One region of the Nocardia heshunensis genome, then DNA from elsewhere that is predicted to be linked to it. Evidence: riboswitches for the same ligand, from Rfam matches in the RefSeq annotation. Region 1 holds a riboswitch; each other region holds the start of a gene.
What was found. Region 1 has a riboswitch for S-adenosylmethionine ahead of ACYVN4_RS43065 (bifunctional o-acetylhomoserine/o-acetylserine sulfhydrylase). Riboswitches for the same ligand answer to the same signal wherever they lie in the genome.
Positions count from the first base shown of each region.

Region 2: it holds a riboswitch for S-adenosylmethionine, as region 1 does, so the genes downstream of both, ACYVN4_RS27865 (ABC transporter substrate-binding protein) here and ACYVN4_RS43065 (bifunctional o-acetylhomoserine/o-acetylserine sulfhydrylase) in region 1, are expected to answer to the same signal.
Region 3: it holds a riboswitch for S-adenosylmethionine, as region 1 does, so the genes downstream of both, ACYVN4_RS34540 (AfsA-related hotdog domain-containing protein) here and ACYVN4_RS43065 (bifunctional o-acetylhomoserine/o-acetylserine sulfhydrylase) in region 1, are expected to answer to the same signal.
Region 4: it holds a riboswitch for S-adenosylmethionine, as region 1 does, so the genes downstream of both, ACYVN4_RS13100 (rhodanese-like domain-containing protein) here and ACYVN4_RS43065 (bifunctional o-acetylhomoserine/o-acetylserine sulfhydrylase) in region 1, are expected to answer to the same signal.

Region 1 is NZ_BAAGTC010000029.1:134,822-138,259, forward strand. It holds gene metX (homoserine O-acetyltransferase MetX) at 1-76, opposite strand, end outside; gene ACYVN4_RS43065 (bifunctional o-acetylhomoserine/o-acetylserine sulfhydrylase) at 73-1,422, opposite strand; SAM riboswitch class IV at 1,520-1,632, opposite strand; gene ACYVN4_RS43070 (TetR/AcrR family transcriptional regulator) at 1,644-2,360, opposite strand; gene ACYVN4_RS43075 (MFS transporter) at 2,500-3,438, shown strand, end outside.
Region 2 is NZ_BAAGTC010000008.1:349,496-352,933, forward strand. It holds gene ACYVN4_RS27860 (ABC transporter permease) at 1-595, opposite strand, end outside; gene ACYVN4_RS27865 (ABC transporter substrate-binding protein) at 596-1,753, opposite strand; SAM riboswitch class IV at 1,823-2,005, opposite strand; gene ACYVN4_RS27870 (SLOG cluster 4 domain-containing protein) at 2,120-2,596, shown strand; gene ACYVN4_RS27875 (HAD family hydrolase) at 2,694-3,332, opposite strand.
Region 3 is NZ_BAAGTC010000009.1:1,366,168-1,369,605, forward strand. It holds gene ACYVN4_RS34535 (MFS transporter) at 1-940, shown strand, start outside; SAM riboswitch class IV at 1,011-1,122, shown strand; gene ACYVN4_RS34540 (AfsA-related hotdog domain-containing protein) at 1,137-1,922, shown strand; gene ACYVN4_RS34545 (HAD family hydrolase) at 1,919-2,659, shown strand; gene ACYVN4_RS34550 (hypothetical protein) at 2,653-3,438, shown strand, end outside.
Region 4 is NZ_BAAGTC010000004.1:94,343-97,780, reverse strand. It holds gene ACYVN4_RS13110 (FAD-dependent oxidoreductase) at 1-1,148, opposite strand, end outside; gene ACYVN4_RS13105 (Rv0361 family membrane protein) at 1,370-1,813, shown strand; SAM riboswitch class IV at 1,876-1,991, shown strand; gene ACYVN4_RS13100 (rhodanese-like domain-containing protein) at 2,006-2,428, shown strand; gene ACYVN4_RS13095 (O-succinylhomoserine sulfhydrylase) at 2,425-3,438, shown strand, end outside.

The DNA of each region.
Region 1 (3,438 bases):
CGAGCGTCCCGTCCGGCGGCGGGAGCAAAAGCTCCGCCGCCGGACGGGAGGTGCTCGATTCGATGTTCACGGTCAACTTGCCGCCGCCGTCAGTCCGGCCCGCAGATCCGCCAGGATGTCGTCGATGCCCTCGATACCCACGGCCAACCGCACCAGACCAGGCGTGACGCCGGACGCCAGCTGTTCGGCGGGCGTCAGCTGGGAATGCGTGGTGGAAGCCGGGTGGATGACGAGCGAGCGCACATCCCCGATGTTAGCGACATGGCTGTGCAGCACCAGCGCCTCCACGAACTTCTTGCCGGCGTCGATGCCGCCGGCCAGCTCGAAGGACACGATGGCGCCCACACCCTTGGGTGCCAGCTGTTTGCCACGCTCATGCCACGGCGAGCTGGGAAGCCCTGCGTAGTACACCTTCTCGACGCTGGACTGGGCCTCGAGGAACTCCGCGACCGCCTGCGCATTGGTCACGTGCCGCTCCACACGAAGGCTCAGCGTCTCGATGCCCTGCGCGATGAGGAAGGCATTGAACGGCGAAACCGCCGCGCCCAGATCACGCAGCAACTGCACGCGCGCCTTGAGCGCGAACGCGGGCGCGCCCAGATCGGCGAACACCACGCCGTTGTAGCTCGGGTCGGGGGTGGTGAAGCCGGGGAAACGGGACTCGCCCGTCTCGTTCTGCACCGTCCAGTCGAAGGTGCCGCCGTCGACGATCACACCCGCGACCGCGGAACCGTGCCCACCCAGGTACTTGGTGGCCGAGTGCACGACGATGTCCGCGCCCAGCTGCAGCGGCTGGATCAGGTACGGCGTGGCGACGGTGTTGTCCACGATGAGCGGCACGCCCGCGGCGTGCGCGACCTCGGCGATACCCGGAATGTCGAAGACCGAGCTGCTCGGATTGGCAACGGTCTCACCGTAGAACGCCTTGGTGTTCGGGCGAACGGCCGCGCGCCACTGGTCCAGATCGTCGGGATCGGTGACGAAGCTGACCTCGATGCCCAGCTTGGGCAGCGAGTAGTGCAGCAGGTTGTAGGTGCCGCCGTAGAGGTGCGGGCTGGCCACGATGTGGTCGCCCGCCTCGGCCAGATTCAGGATTGCGTAGGTCTCCGCAGCCTGCCCGGAGGCCAGCAGCAAGGCCGCCACGCCACCCTCGAGGGCGGCGACTCGCTGCTCCACCGCGTCCTGGGTGGGGTTCATGATGCGGGTGTAGATGTTGCCCGGCTCGGCGAGACCGAACAGCGCGGCGGCGTGATCGGTGTCGCGGAAGGCGTAGGAAGTGGTCTGGTAGATGGGCAGTGCGCGGGCTCCGGTGGCCGGATCGGGGCTCTGTCCGGCGTGAATCTGCTTGGTCTCGAAGGACCAGTTGGCCGGATCCAGGGTGCCGTCAGCCACGACGGCCGCGGGCGCGGTCGAGTCACTCATGTGTTCTGCTCCAAAAACAAGGTCGCCGAATGGCGGGAAGTTTGACGTTATCTAGAAGCGAATGGGCTTCGACAACAACACATTTCGGTAGACCTCCTGATTGCGCTTGCGTTCGGCCTTCGAACGCCCGGTCTGCACCCGGAAGCACCCCACCGCAGCTGGAGGGTTGCCGATCAGCAAGCCGGGGCCTTAACGCTGATGCTCTGGACCTTTGCGAGATTCTAGCGGGCGGAGGCGGCAGTCTCGGAAGTGGGGCTCGCCACAGTGGATCCGCAACAGACACGCCGGAATTCGTGGAAGGCGGCCAGCACATTGTCGGCGAGCAGGCGGGCCGTGGCGGGGGCTGTGCAGCCCGCGAAGTCGGATTCGGCCTCGAATTCGCACTCCATGCCCACCCGGACGATGCTGTGCCAGGTGCCGGCGATGAGCCGCACGGTGAGGTGCTCCTCGGGCAGCCCGAGGCGCTGGGCGAGGACTTCGGTCATGGCACGGGTCTTGGTGTCGGCCGATTCCATGCTGAGCGCGCGCACGGCGACGCTGTCGCGCGTGATGCGCTGCATTTGCTGGAACCACCGGAAGGGCACCGGCGCATCGGATTCGATGATCTGGTCCACGACCGCCAGGAAAGCATCGAGCAGCGCCTGCATCTCGTCGCCGGTGACGGGCTGCACGCGCAGCGCGTCGGCGAGGGCGTAACCGAAGCCTTCGATGGGGGCGATGACGATCGCCTCTTTGCTGTCGAAGTACCGGTTCACGGTGCGCGGTGAGACATCGGCCGCGTCCGCGATCTGTTCGACGGTGGTGGCATCGAAGCCCTGTTCGTCGCACAGGCGCAGGGCAACGTCGATGATCCGATCCCGGGTCTGCTGCTTCTTGCGTTCGCGCAGGCCGGGGCGATGGCGCATGACCACACCGATGTGGCTCGACAACTCCGACATGACCCCATGTTAGTGGATTCCGGGCTCTTCTTGTCCCGATATGACAACTGTCGCACTGCGACATTTTTCCCTTGACGCCAATTGTCGGTGGGGGCCACTATGGTGACAGCTGCCTTCGCACCCCCTAGAGGAGAGGCTCATGACCGTAGCCACGGATGCTCTCGAGTCCGACGAAATAGCAAGTCCCGCAAAAGATTCCAGGCGCTGGTGGGCGCTGGCGGTGATCGCCATGGCACAGCTCATGGTGGTTCTGGACGCCACGATCGTCACCATCGCCATGCCGTTCGCGCAGCAGGATCTGCACATCAGCGACGGCGACAAGCAGTGGATCTTCACCGCTTACACTCTGATTTTCGGTGGTCTGCTGCTGCTCGGCGGCCGCCTCGCCGACTACCTCGGCCGCCGCCGGATCCTGATGATCGGCCTGGTCGGCTTCGCCGCCGCCTCCGCGGTAGCCGGTCTCGCGCAGAACTCGGCCGAACTGTTCGCGGGCCGTGCGTTGCAGGGCGCGTTCGGCGCACTGCTGGCTCCCGCGGCCCTGTCGCTGGTGTCGGTGACCTTCACCGAGGCCAAGGAACGCGCTCGCGCCTTCGGCGTGTTTGCCGCGGTGTCCGGTGCCGGTGCGGCGCTCGGCCTGATCGCCGGTGGCGCGCTGGTCGAGTACGCGGACTGGCGCTGGTCACTGCTGGTGAACACCCCGGTCGCGCTGCTGGCCCTGGTCGGCGCGTTCATCTTCGTGATCAAGGATGTGCCCGCACCCCGCACCGGCGGCTACGACCTGCCCGGCGCGGTCACCGTCACCCTGGGTCTGATCTCCATCGTCTACGGCTTCAGCCGCGCGGCCTCCGACGGCTGGACCGCCGCCACCACGCTGGCGCTGTTCGTGGCGGGCGTGGCATTGCTGGCGGCCTTCGTGGCCATCGAACGCCGCACCGCGAATCCGCTGCTGCCGCTGCGTATTCCGGCCGAGATCAACCGCGGCGGCGCGTACCTGATCGCGCTGCTGGTGCCGATCGCGATGTTCGCCATGTTCCTGAACCTGAGCTTCTACCTGCAGATCGTGCAGCACTATTCGGCG
Region 2 (3,438 bases), on a different contig from region 1:
GCCCGCCCAATCCGGAGGCGATGGCGAATGCCAGCGACTGCACCCGCCCCACGCCGATCCCCATCTGCGCGGCCGCATCGGGATCCTGCGCGGTGGCGCGAATCGCCAGCCCGTGGCGGCTGTAGCGCAGGAACGCCCACAGCCCCACCATCACCGTGAGCGTGATGGCGAACATGACCACGTCCGAGGTGCCCAGTCGCACCCCGCCGACCCGAATATTGTTGGTGGGCAACACCTGCGGGAAGGGCCTGGTGTCCGGTCCGAAGACCAGGGCCACCACGTTCTCGATGATCAGCCCGACCGCCACCGTCGCCAGCAGCGCGGCAATGGCCGGGGCGCGGCGCAGCGGTCGCACCGCCAGCACATCGATGGCCACCCCGACCAGCCCCGTCACCGCCACCACCACGACCAGCGCCGCCCACCACGGCAGCCCGTGCTGCGCGATCAACCACCAGCCCAGCACCGACCCGAACGCGAAGATCGAGCCGTGCGCGAAGTTGATGACATTGCTGACCCCGAAGATCAGGGTGATGCCCACGGCAATGAGCGCGTACGCATTGCCGTGGACCAGACCCGCGATAAGCGTGTCGAACATCTACTTACTGCTTCCGACCGGCAGGAACTTGCCGTTCTGCAGCACCAGCTCGATCGGCTTCACCCCGCTCGGCCGCCGCGTCTGCTGATCGAAGGCGAAGGTGCCCAGGCCGATTCCGTCGAAGTCCTTCACCTCGCGCAGCCCCTTCAGCACGCCCTCACGGGTCGCGCCACCGGTCTTGGCGGCCTTCACCAGCACGTTCAGCGCGTCATAGGCGTAGACGTTGAAGTCGCCCGGATCGGTATTGAACTTGGCCTTGAACTTGGTGACGAACGCCTGGATCTTCGGGCTCGGATCCGACGGACTGAACACACCGTTCACGATGTCGCCCTCGGCCGCCTTACCCGCCAGATCGATGAACTGCGGCGTGTTCTGGCCGCCGAAGAACTGGCCGTTGAACCCGACATCACGCAGCTGCTTGGCCACCAGCGCGCCATCCGGGCCGTAGCCCAGGTGCACGAACGCGTCCGGGTTGGCGTCGCGGCCCTTGATCAGCACCGGCCGGAAGTCCTGCGAGTCCGGCAGAATCGAGGAGGAGTAGGCGATCTCGATGCCCTTCTCCTTGGCGAACTGCTGGAAGAACTGGAAAGCCTGCTTGCCCCAATCGGTTTCGAGGTAGACCACCGACACCTTCTTGGCCTTCGACTTCACCCATTCGGCATTGCGCTCCTGGAAGACATCCAGGGTGATGGACGGGCTCCACGAATAGTCGCCGCCCTTGGTGAAATCCACCGACGAGTTGGTGAAGCCGTACTGCACCAGCTTGCCGCGGTTGTACACCGGCGACGCGGCGATGGAGGCGGGCGAGGAGAAGTCACCCAGCTCGGCGATGATCGATTGATCGCCCACGAACTTGGTCGCGATCGGCACCGTCTGCTTCGGATCCGACTGCGAGTCCTCCCATTTCAGCGCGACCTTCTTGCCGTTGATCCCGCCATTGGCATTGATCTCGTCAAGCGCCAGGTCGAACCCCTGCTGCCAGAGCCGCCCGTACTCGGCCGAACCACCCGTCTTCGGCCCCGAAACGCCGAAATACACGGTGTCGGAACTGCTTCCGGACGAGTCGTTGGAGCAGGCCGAGGCCAGTCCCGCCACCAGAGCCGCCGCGGCGACTCCCACCGCCACCCGGCCGAAACCACGGGACCAATACCTGCTCATCGCAAACCTCTACTTCGCACCGGCTCGCCAACCGGGCATGGGGACACGACCGCGACTGCCACCGCGGCCTGTTAGCGCTTGCGATGCCCGCGACGGCACCGCCTGGTCGTCACCCGGGGCACCCCCAGATGCGCTGCCGGCGGAGCCGTCCTCAGACGCGCACGGCCGGAGCGAAGGCGGAGGTACCGCCCACCGCCAAGCGAGGGTTGCCGATCAGCGAGCCGGGGCTCGAACATGCTGATACTCGTGACCGTGGGCAAAAGGTAGCCGCGGCAACCGGGAAGACGACAGGATTCGAATCAGCCTGATGCCAACAACGCCGCCGACCCACGCGGCTACCGCCGACCACCGACGAGAGGAAAACCCTTGCCACCATTGCAAATAGCCGTCTGCGGCCCCCGTGACTGCACCGATCGCGAGGCCACCGCCGCCTGCGAAGTAGGCCATCTTCTCGCCACCGCGGGCGCGACCGTCCTGTGCGGCGGCGGCACCGGCGTCATGGCCGCCGTCACCGAAGGCGCTTCCCGCGCAGGCGGACTCGTCATCGGCATCCGCCCCGACACCGACCGCGCCGCCGCCTGCGAGGGCCTCTCGGCCGTCCTCTACACGAACATGGGCGAAGCCCGAAACGCCATCCTGATCTCCTCCGCCGACGCGGTCATCGTCATCGGCGGATCCTGGGGCACCCTCTCCGAACTGGCCCTCGCCAACCACCGCGGCACCCGCGTCGTCTCCCTACATGGTTGGCGAATCCACGACGCCGAAGGCAAACCCGTCGACGCCGCCCTCCCTGCCCTAGACCCCGCCCACGCGGTCACCCTCGCCCTCGCGCCCCCGCTGTAGCCGTCGCCTCCGCCTCGTCATTCCGGCGCGCTTCTGGCCGGAATCCAACGCCGCCAGTGTGGATCCCGGCCAAATACACGCCGGGATGACGCGGGTTCTATCCACCCAGGTGGCCGGCCAGCCACGCCGGGAACTCGGTGAGGTCATCAAGCACCACATCGGCCCCGGCCGCCGACAGCTCTTCGGCCGCATAGGGGCCGGTGGTCACGGCCACCGAGACGGCGTCGGCCACCTTGGCCGCGCGCACGTCCCCGAGGTGGTCCCCCACATAGATCTGGGCACCGCGCTCGCGCAGCACCTCCCCCTTCTCCTCCGCCCACGCCCCACCGACCAGCTCATCCACCTCGAGGCCGAGGTGATCCAGATGCAGCTGCGCGTGCGGTCCGTTCTTGGCCGTGATCACCAGCACCCGCCCGCCCGCCTGGTGCACGGCCGCGAGAGCGTCGACGACACCGGGCAGGTTCTCCGAGGGTTGCACCGCCAGGTCCGGGTAGAACTCCCGGTACATGGCCACGATCCCCGGCACCTCGTGCTCGGGAAACCACTGCGCCGCCTCGTCCGCCAACGGCGGCCCGAGCCGCGACACCACCAACTCGGAGTCGATCGGCACCCCGGTCTTCGCGGCCACCGCATCCCACACCGCGGCAATCCCCGGCCGCGAATCGATCAGCGTCATATCCAGGTCGAACCCCACCACGAGGCCGCCCGCCGGTCCGGTCGCACGATCAAAAGCCACGCCCCGACCCTACGGCCCGCCGATTCCCTGCCCGGCATCACCGCCCCGGCGCATCCGCCCGCGCCTGCGAGCTCGCCACCCCGCCCCGGCCCGAATGGCTCCAGGA
Region 3 (3,438 bases), on a different contig from region 1:
TTCGCTGCTGGTGGCGGTCGCGCCCGGACTCGTCAGTGGGCTGTCGGCGCGAATCCTGCAGGGGCTAACGGCCTCCTTCTTCGCGCCTGCCGCCTTCGCCTATCTGTCCGAACGTATTGCCCCGCAGCGTCGTATCTTCGCGCTGACCTGCCTGACCAGCTCGTTCCTCGGGGCCGGGGTGGTGGCACAGGTGCTGGCCCAGCTCATCGGCAACGCCCTGGGCTGGCATGCGATCTTCGTCGCGGGCGCAATCGCTTTCGCACTCTCGGCGGTGTTGTTGCGCGTCGTATTGCAGGCGCCGGTCGCGGTGCAGGACGCTGCGGCGGTAGACGGTTCCGGGTGGGTGGACACGATGCGTAGTGTGTTCGCGCCTTTCTGGATGCTGCTGCGGCAGACCCGGTTAGCTCTGCTGTATCTGAGCTGTCTGGCTATCCTGGGCTCGTTCGTGGGTATCTACACCGGGATCCAGCTCACTCCGCCCCACGGGGTGGGCTCCGGTAATGCCGCGCTACTGGCCCTGCGCGCCAGCGCGATTCCGGCCATGGTGGCGGTGCCGTTGCTGGCTGGACGGTTGGGGGTCATCGCTCCGGCGACCCGGTTGATCGCCGCTCTGGCGATCGCGGCGGGTGCGGCGGCGGTCACGGCGGTGCCGTGGGGTGGCGTGTGGGTTGCGGTGTGGCTGTTCGTATTCGTTGCGGCGATCGCGGTGGCGGCTCCGGCGGCGGTACAGGCGATCGCGGTGCATGCCGGTGCGGCACGGGGTACCGCCACCGCGTTGTACACCTTTGCGCTGTTCGTCGGTGCCGGCGCGGGGCCGCAGTTGGCCAATCTTGTTTCGCACCACGGTTATTCGGCCGTAGCACTGTCCATCGCGGTGCTGTCGGCCGTCGGTGCGGTGCTGGCCGTTGCAGCGACGCGTGCGGGTGCGGCGGTGGAGTGAAGGGCGGGTTTCAATCGGTGTGGTTGAAACCGTAGGGGAAAGATGTTGGGGCGCATAACTTTCCGATGACGGTCATGAGTTCCAGTGTTCAAGCCCCGGCTGGCTGGGCGGCAACCCTCCACGGCGGCGGGGTGCTCCGGGTGACGACCGGATGGCGGCGAGCGTCGCCATAAGCGTCTTGCTTCTCGGAGGGAAAATGTCTGTAGCCCAGCTCGATTCGGTGTCCGCGGTGGCGGAGGAGGTGGCCGTCGGCGAGGTGCTGCTGGTGGCCGACCGCTTCCGCGGCATCGCCGCGGACGACCGGGCCTTCACGGTGTCGGGGCTGGTGGCCGCACTGCGCGGCGGCCGGTGGCGGGCGTCGGAGCGGCCGCTGACCGTGCGGCTCGGCCAGGGGGTCACCCGCCACGATCTCGACTACGTCGAGCACGTGGCGCTGGTGCACGCCCCGGCCGGACTGCGGGTCAGTGGACCGGTCGACGAACCGGCTCCGCGCCACCAGGTGCACAAGTATCAGCACTCGAATGTGCTGCTGGCCAATCTGATTCGCGAGTCCGATACCGAGTTCCGGGCGGACCTGCGCATCCACGGCGACAACGAGTTGTTGCTCGACCATCAGACCGGCGAGCACGTGCAGGGCATCGTGATCGTGGAGGCGGTGCGGCAGCTGTTCCTCGGCGCGTTCGAACTCGAGTACGGTCGCCGCTGGCCCGAACAGCACTTCTACATCGTGTGGAACAGCATCGAATTGGAGTTCAAGTCCTTCCTGTTCCCGCTGCCCGCCACCCTGCACGCGGTGCTCACCCCGATCTCGGTCACCGACCCGGCCAAACTGGAGTTCGCGATCGAGGTGGATGTGCGCCAACTCGACCGCAGCGTCGCCACCACCCGCATCACCTACGCGGCCCTGCCCAACGAGCGCATCTCCCAAATCGAACGGCACAAGGCGGCCAAGGCGATCGCGGCCTACCTGGAAGTGGCATGACGGCGGGCGCGGCGTTCTTCGACGTCGACGAAACCCTCATCACCGTCAAGAGCATGTTCGCCTTCCAGCGCTTCTGGCTGGCCGAGAACGGCGACGACGGCAGCGAATACGCGCGGCTCAGCGACGAGATCAAACAGCGGGCCGCAGCCGGAACACCACGGGAGCAAGTCAACCGGCACTACTACCGGGCCTATCGCGGAGCGCGGGCCGACGCGCTGGCCGAGGCCGGGCGGCGCTGGTTCCACCAGTTCGCCGCGGGCGGCGGCGTCTACTACGCCGAAGCGGTGGAAACCCTGCGCGCGCACCGCAATTTAGGGCATGACACGGTGCTGCTGTCCGGCTCGTTCCCGGCGGCCATCGCACCGGTCGCGGCGGCGCTCGGCGCCGACCACGTCATCGCCACCACCCCGGTGGTCGACGAGCAGGGCGTGCTGACCGGTGAGGTGTGGCGGCCCATGATCGGCACCGCCAAGGCCGCCGCCGTCGCGGAGTATCTGCGCGAGCACGACATCACCCGCGAGCACAGCTACGGCTACGGCGATCACGCCAGCGATCTGCCGTTCCTGCAAGCCGTGGGGCATCCGGGTTTTCGCGGTGACGACGCGGTCCTCACCGCGCACGCCCGTCCAGACCGCGGTGACGGCTCCGGGTGGATCCATCTCGGCGATCGGGTCGGCGATACCGTCGACGATCCGGGTCGCCTTCTCTCCGAACAGGAAGCGCTGTCCGTATGGTGAGCAAGAGTTACGACCTGACCCCGACCACGCAGGGGCCGCTGTACCCGCCGAGCGAAGTGCTCGACGCCGACGGGAATTTTATCGTCGTCGGCTACCTCACCGTGCCGGGGCCGGACGGGACGGTCACCCGGCGGTGGGGGCGGGCCATCGTCGCCGCCGACACTGCCGTCCCGAAGTTCGGTGATCTGGCGGCGTACACGATCGTGCGGGAACTGCCCGACGAGCTGTCGGACGCCGACGCGGCGAGCGTGCTGCACACGCTGCCACTACCGTTGCCCGCCAACAACTATCCGATGGTGTTCGCGCCCGATCAGCGGCCGGACGCGGACACGGTGCGGCGGCCGAGCTACCCGTTCCACGAGACGCCGATTCCGGATATCCGTCCCGAGGACGGGCGCAAGCTCACCACGGCGGTGACGCTGGGGGACTGGTTGCAGGCGCGGGGAACGCTCGAGGTGACGGTCGACAACGAGGCTCGCCACGGTGAGTTCCGGTTCGAGTTCACGGGGCTGATCCCGGACTCGCTCTATACGGTGATGTCGCTGCGCGCCAAGGACTTGGACCGGGACGCACCGACCCGGCCCGGGCCGCTGGGTGTGCCGAATGTCTTCATCACCGATGCGGACGGGGCGGGGACCTACCGGGCCGTGCTGCCCAACCCGTTCCCGGATCCGGCGCTGCCGGGGGCGAATCGGATCATCAGCGTGGTGGTGCTGTGGCAGAGCTATCAGCAGAACTACGGCGGCGCGATAGGGCATTTCGGACTGGGCGGTGATATT
Region 4 (3,438 bases), on a different contig from region 1:
CCGATGAGGCCGACCGGGCCGCGCTTGATCCAGCCGGTCACGTAGGTGGCGGGCGCATAGCGATCCGCGCCGTCCGCGTCCTCGTCGACCAGAACGCGGCCGGCCTCGTTGGGGACGGTTCCGGCCTGGTCGTCGAAGGGCAGGGCCGGGATGTTCTGCGACAGGTAGCCGACCGCGCGGTACACGGCCTGGATGTCCCAGTCCTTGAACTCGCCGGTGCCCTTGCAGTTTCCGGTGCCGTCGAGCTGGGTGCGCTCGGTGCGCAGGCCCACGACCTTGCCGTCCTCGCCCAGGATCTCCGAGGGGTTCTCGAAGAAGTGCAGGAACAGCTTGTGCGGGCGGTTGCCGACATCGCGAATGGCCCACTGCTCCAACGTGTTGCAGATCATGTCGACCTGCTTGGAGTGCCGGCGGGCGGCCTCGGAGCCCTCGTCGTAGTCGATGTCCTCGGGATCGACGATGACCTCGATGGTCGGCGAGTGGTCGAGTTCGCGCAGCTCGAGCGGGGTGAACTTGGCCTGCGCGGGACCACGACGGCCGAAGACGTGGACCTCGAGCGCCTTGTTGGCCAGTAGGCCCTCGTAGACGTTCGGCGGGATCTCGGTCGGCAGCAGCTCGTCACCGGTCTTGGCCAGCACGCGTGCCACATCCAGGGCGACATTGCCGACGCCGAGCACGGCGACCTTCTCCGCCTCCAGCGGCCAGGTGCGCGGCACGTCCGGGTGGCCGTCGTACCAGGACACGAAGTCCGCGGCGCCGAAGGAGCCGTCGAGCTCGATGCCCGGAACCTCCAGGGCGCGGTCGGCATTGGCGCCGGTGGAGAAGATGACCGCGTCGTAGAACTGACGCAGGTCCTCGAGGGTGATGTCGACGCCGTAGTCGATATTGCCCAGCAGGCGCACCTGGTCCTTGTCGAGGACCTTGTGCAGCGCGGTGATGATGCCCTTGATGCGCGGGTGGTCGGGTGCCACGCCGTAGCGGATCAGGCCGAAGGGCGCGGGCATGCGCTCGTACAGATCGATGCTGACCCCGTCGAACCCGGCGGGTGCGTCGGACTTCATCAAGGCATCGGCGGCATAGATACCGGCCGGTCCTGCGCCCACGATCGCAATGCGTAGCGGGCGGGTCGCTGCACTCTGTTCGGTCATTTTTCCGCGCACCCTTTGGGTCGAAACTAACTTGCCGTCAAAACTTAGCCGTCGTTCTTAGCTTAGGCTAAGTTGACGCCCTGGCTTCGGTGACCATCGTCGGCCCCCGACGCTGCAGCGTTGCTGCGTTGTCCTGCTATTCCCGCGCCTGGGGCGGAAATTCTGCTGATTCTATGCGATGGCTTTCCGGGTCCCTCGCACCGACCAGGCATGATCTACCCATGAGCGACGCCGAGGAGACAGCCGAGGAGACAGTCCAGTTCGATCAGAACGAGACGCGGAGCATGTGGCCGTTCCTGGTCGCGGCCGGTCTCATCGCGTTCGTGATCCTGGGCATCGTGATCGCCACGCTGGTGTCGCCGGTTGAGAAGAATGTCACAGATACCGATCGGCTCTCGGCGCCCGCGGGCAACTTCATCAAGTACCGCAGCGACAACGGCAAGTACGAACCGAGCTTGGCCTGCAAGGGATTCGACGAGAACACCTCGCCGCTCAAGATCGCCGTCGAGACCGGCGGCCCGATCAGCTTCGACGCGCTGAAGGATCCCGTCATCGACGGCGACAAGGCCACAGCGCAGGTCAGTTTCAGCGCCGGTGGCGCCCAGACCACCTCGACCTGGCACTTCACCAAAGAGAATTCTCGCTGGTTGGTCTGCAGTTCGTGACAAGGTCCGAAGTCCGGCGAAGCGTTTGACACGAGTGCCGGTTTTTCGGCACTCTCATCCCAGGTCATGAGTATCAGCGCCAAGCCCCGGCTCGCTGATCGGCAACCCTCCTCCGCGGTGGGGTGCTCCGGGTGACGACCTGGCCACGCACCGAGCAGCGGTGCGGCAAGTGCGGATTCACAGGAGGTACAGGTGAACTACGCGGGTGACATCACGCCGAAGCAAGCGTGGGAGTTGTTGCGCGACAATCCGGATGCGGTGCTGGTGGATGTCCGCACCGAGGCGGAATGGCGTTTCGTCGGGGTGCCCGACACCAATGGCATCGGCCGGCCGACCGCGCTGATCGAATGGGTGGACGCCACCGGCGCGCCCAACGCACGGTTCGTGGACCAGTTGCGGCAGGCGCTCGCCGCCCGCCCGCAGGATTCGGACGCACCGGTCCTGTTCATCTGCCGCTCGGGTCAGCGCTCCATCGGCGCGGCCACCGCGGCCACCACCGTCGGCATCTCCCCGTCCTTCAATGTGGTCGACGGGTTCGAGGGTGCGCTCGACGGTCAGGGTCATCGCGGCAGCACCGGCTGGCGCGCCGACGGACTTCCGTGGAGGCAGTCATGATCACCGGCGGTTCCTTCGACAAGCCGCTCCCCGAGGGCGTCGGCCCGGCCACGCAGGCCGTGCGCGGCGGCACCCGGCGTTCCGGCTTCGACGAGACCTCCGAGGCGCTGTTCCTCAATTCGGGTTTCGTCTACGAGAGCGCCGAGGCGGCCGAAGCCTCGTTCACCGGCGATATCCAGCACTTCGTCTACTCCCGCTACGGCAACCCGACGGTCGCCATGTTCGAGGAGCGGCTGCGCCTGATCGACGGCGCCGAAGCCTGTTTCGCGACCGCCTCGGGCATGTCCGCGGTGTTCACCGCGCTGGGTGCGCTGGTGGGCGCCGGTGACCGGCTGGTCGCGGCGCGCAGCCTGTTCGGCTCCTGCTTCGTGGTGGCCAACGAGATCCTGCCGCGCTGGGGCGTGGAGACCGTCTTCGTCGACGGCGAGGATCTGGACCAGTGGGAGCAGGCGCTGTCGGTGCCGACCACCGCGGTCTTCTTCGAGACCCCGTCGAACCCGATGCAGACCCTTACCGATGTGCGCGCGGTCTCCGATCTCGCGCACGCGGCGGGCGCGAAGGTGGTGCTGGACAACGTCTTCGCCACCCCGCTGCTGCAGCGCGGCTTCGATCTGGGCGCGGACATCACCGTCTACTCGGGCACCAAGCACATCGACGGCCAGGGCCGGGTGCTCGGCGGCGCGATCCTGGGACCGCAGGACTACATCGACGGCCCGGTCAAAAACCTTATGCGCCACACCGGTCCGGCGCTGAGCCCGTTCAATGCCTGGACGCTGCTCAAGGGCCTCGAGACCATGCCGCTGCGGCTGCGTCAGTCGGTGGATTCGGCGCTGAAGATCGCGCAGTTCCTGGAGGATCACCCGGCCGTGGCGTGGGTGAAGTACCCCTTCCTGTCTTCGCACCCGCAGTACGAGCTGGCCAAGCGGCAGATGTCGGGCGGCGGCACGGTGATCACCTTCGAGCTGAAGGCTCCCGAGAACGAGGCCAAGAAACGCGCTTTCGAGGTGCTC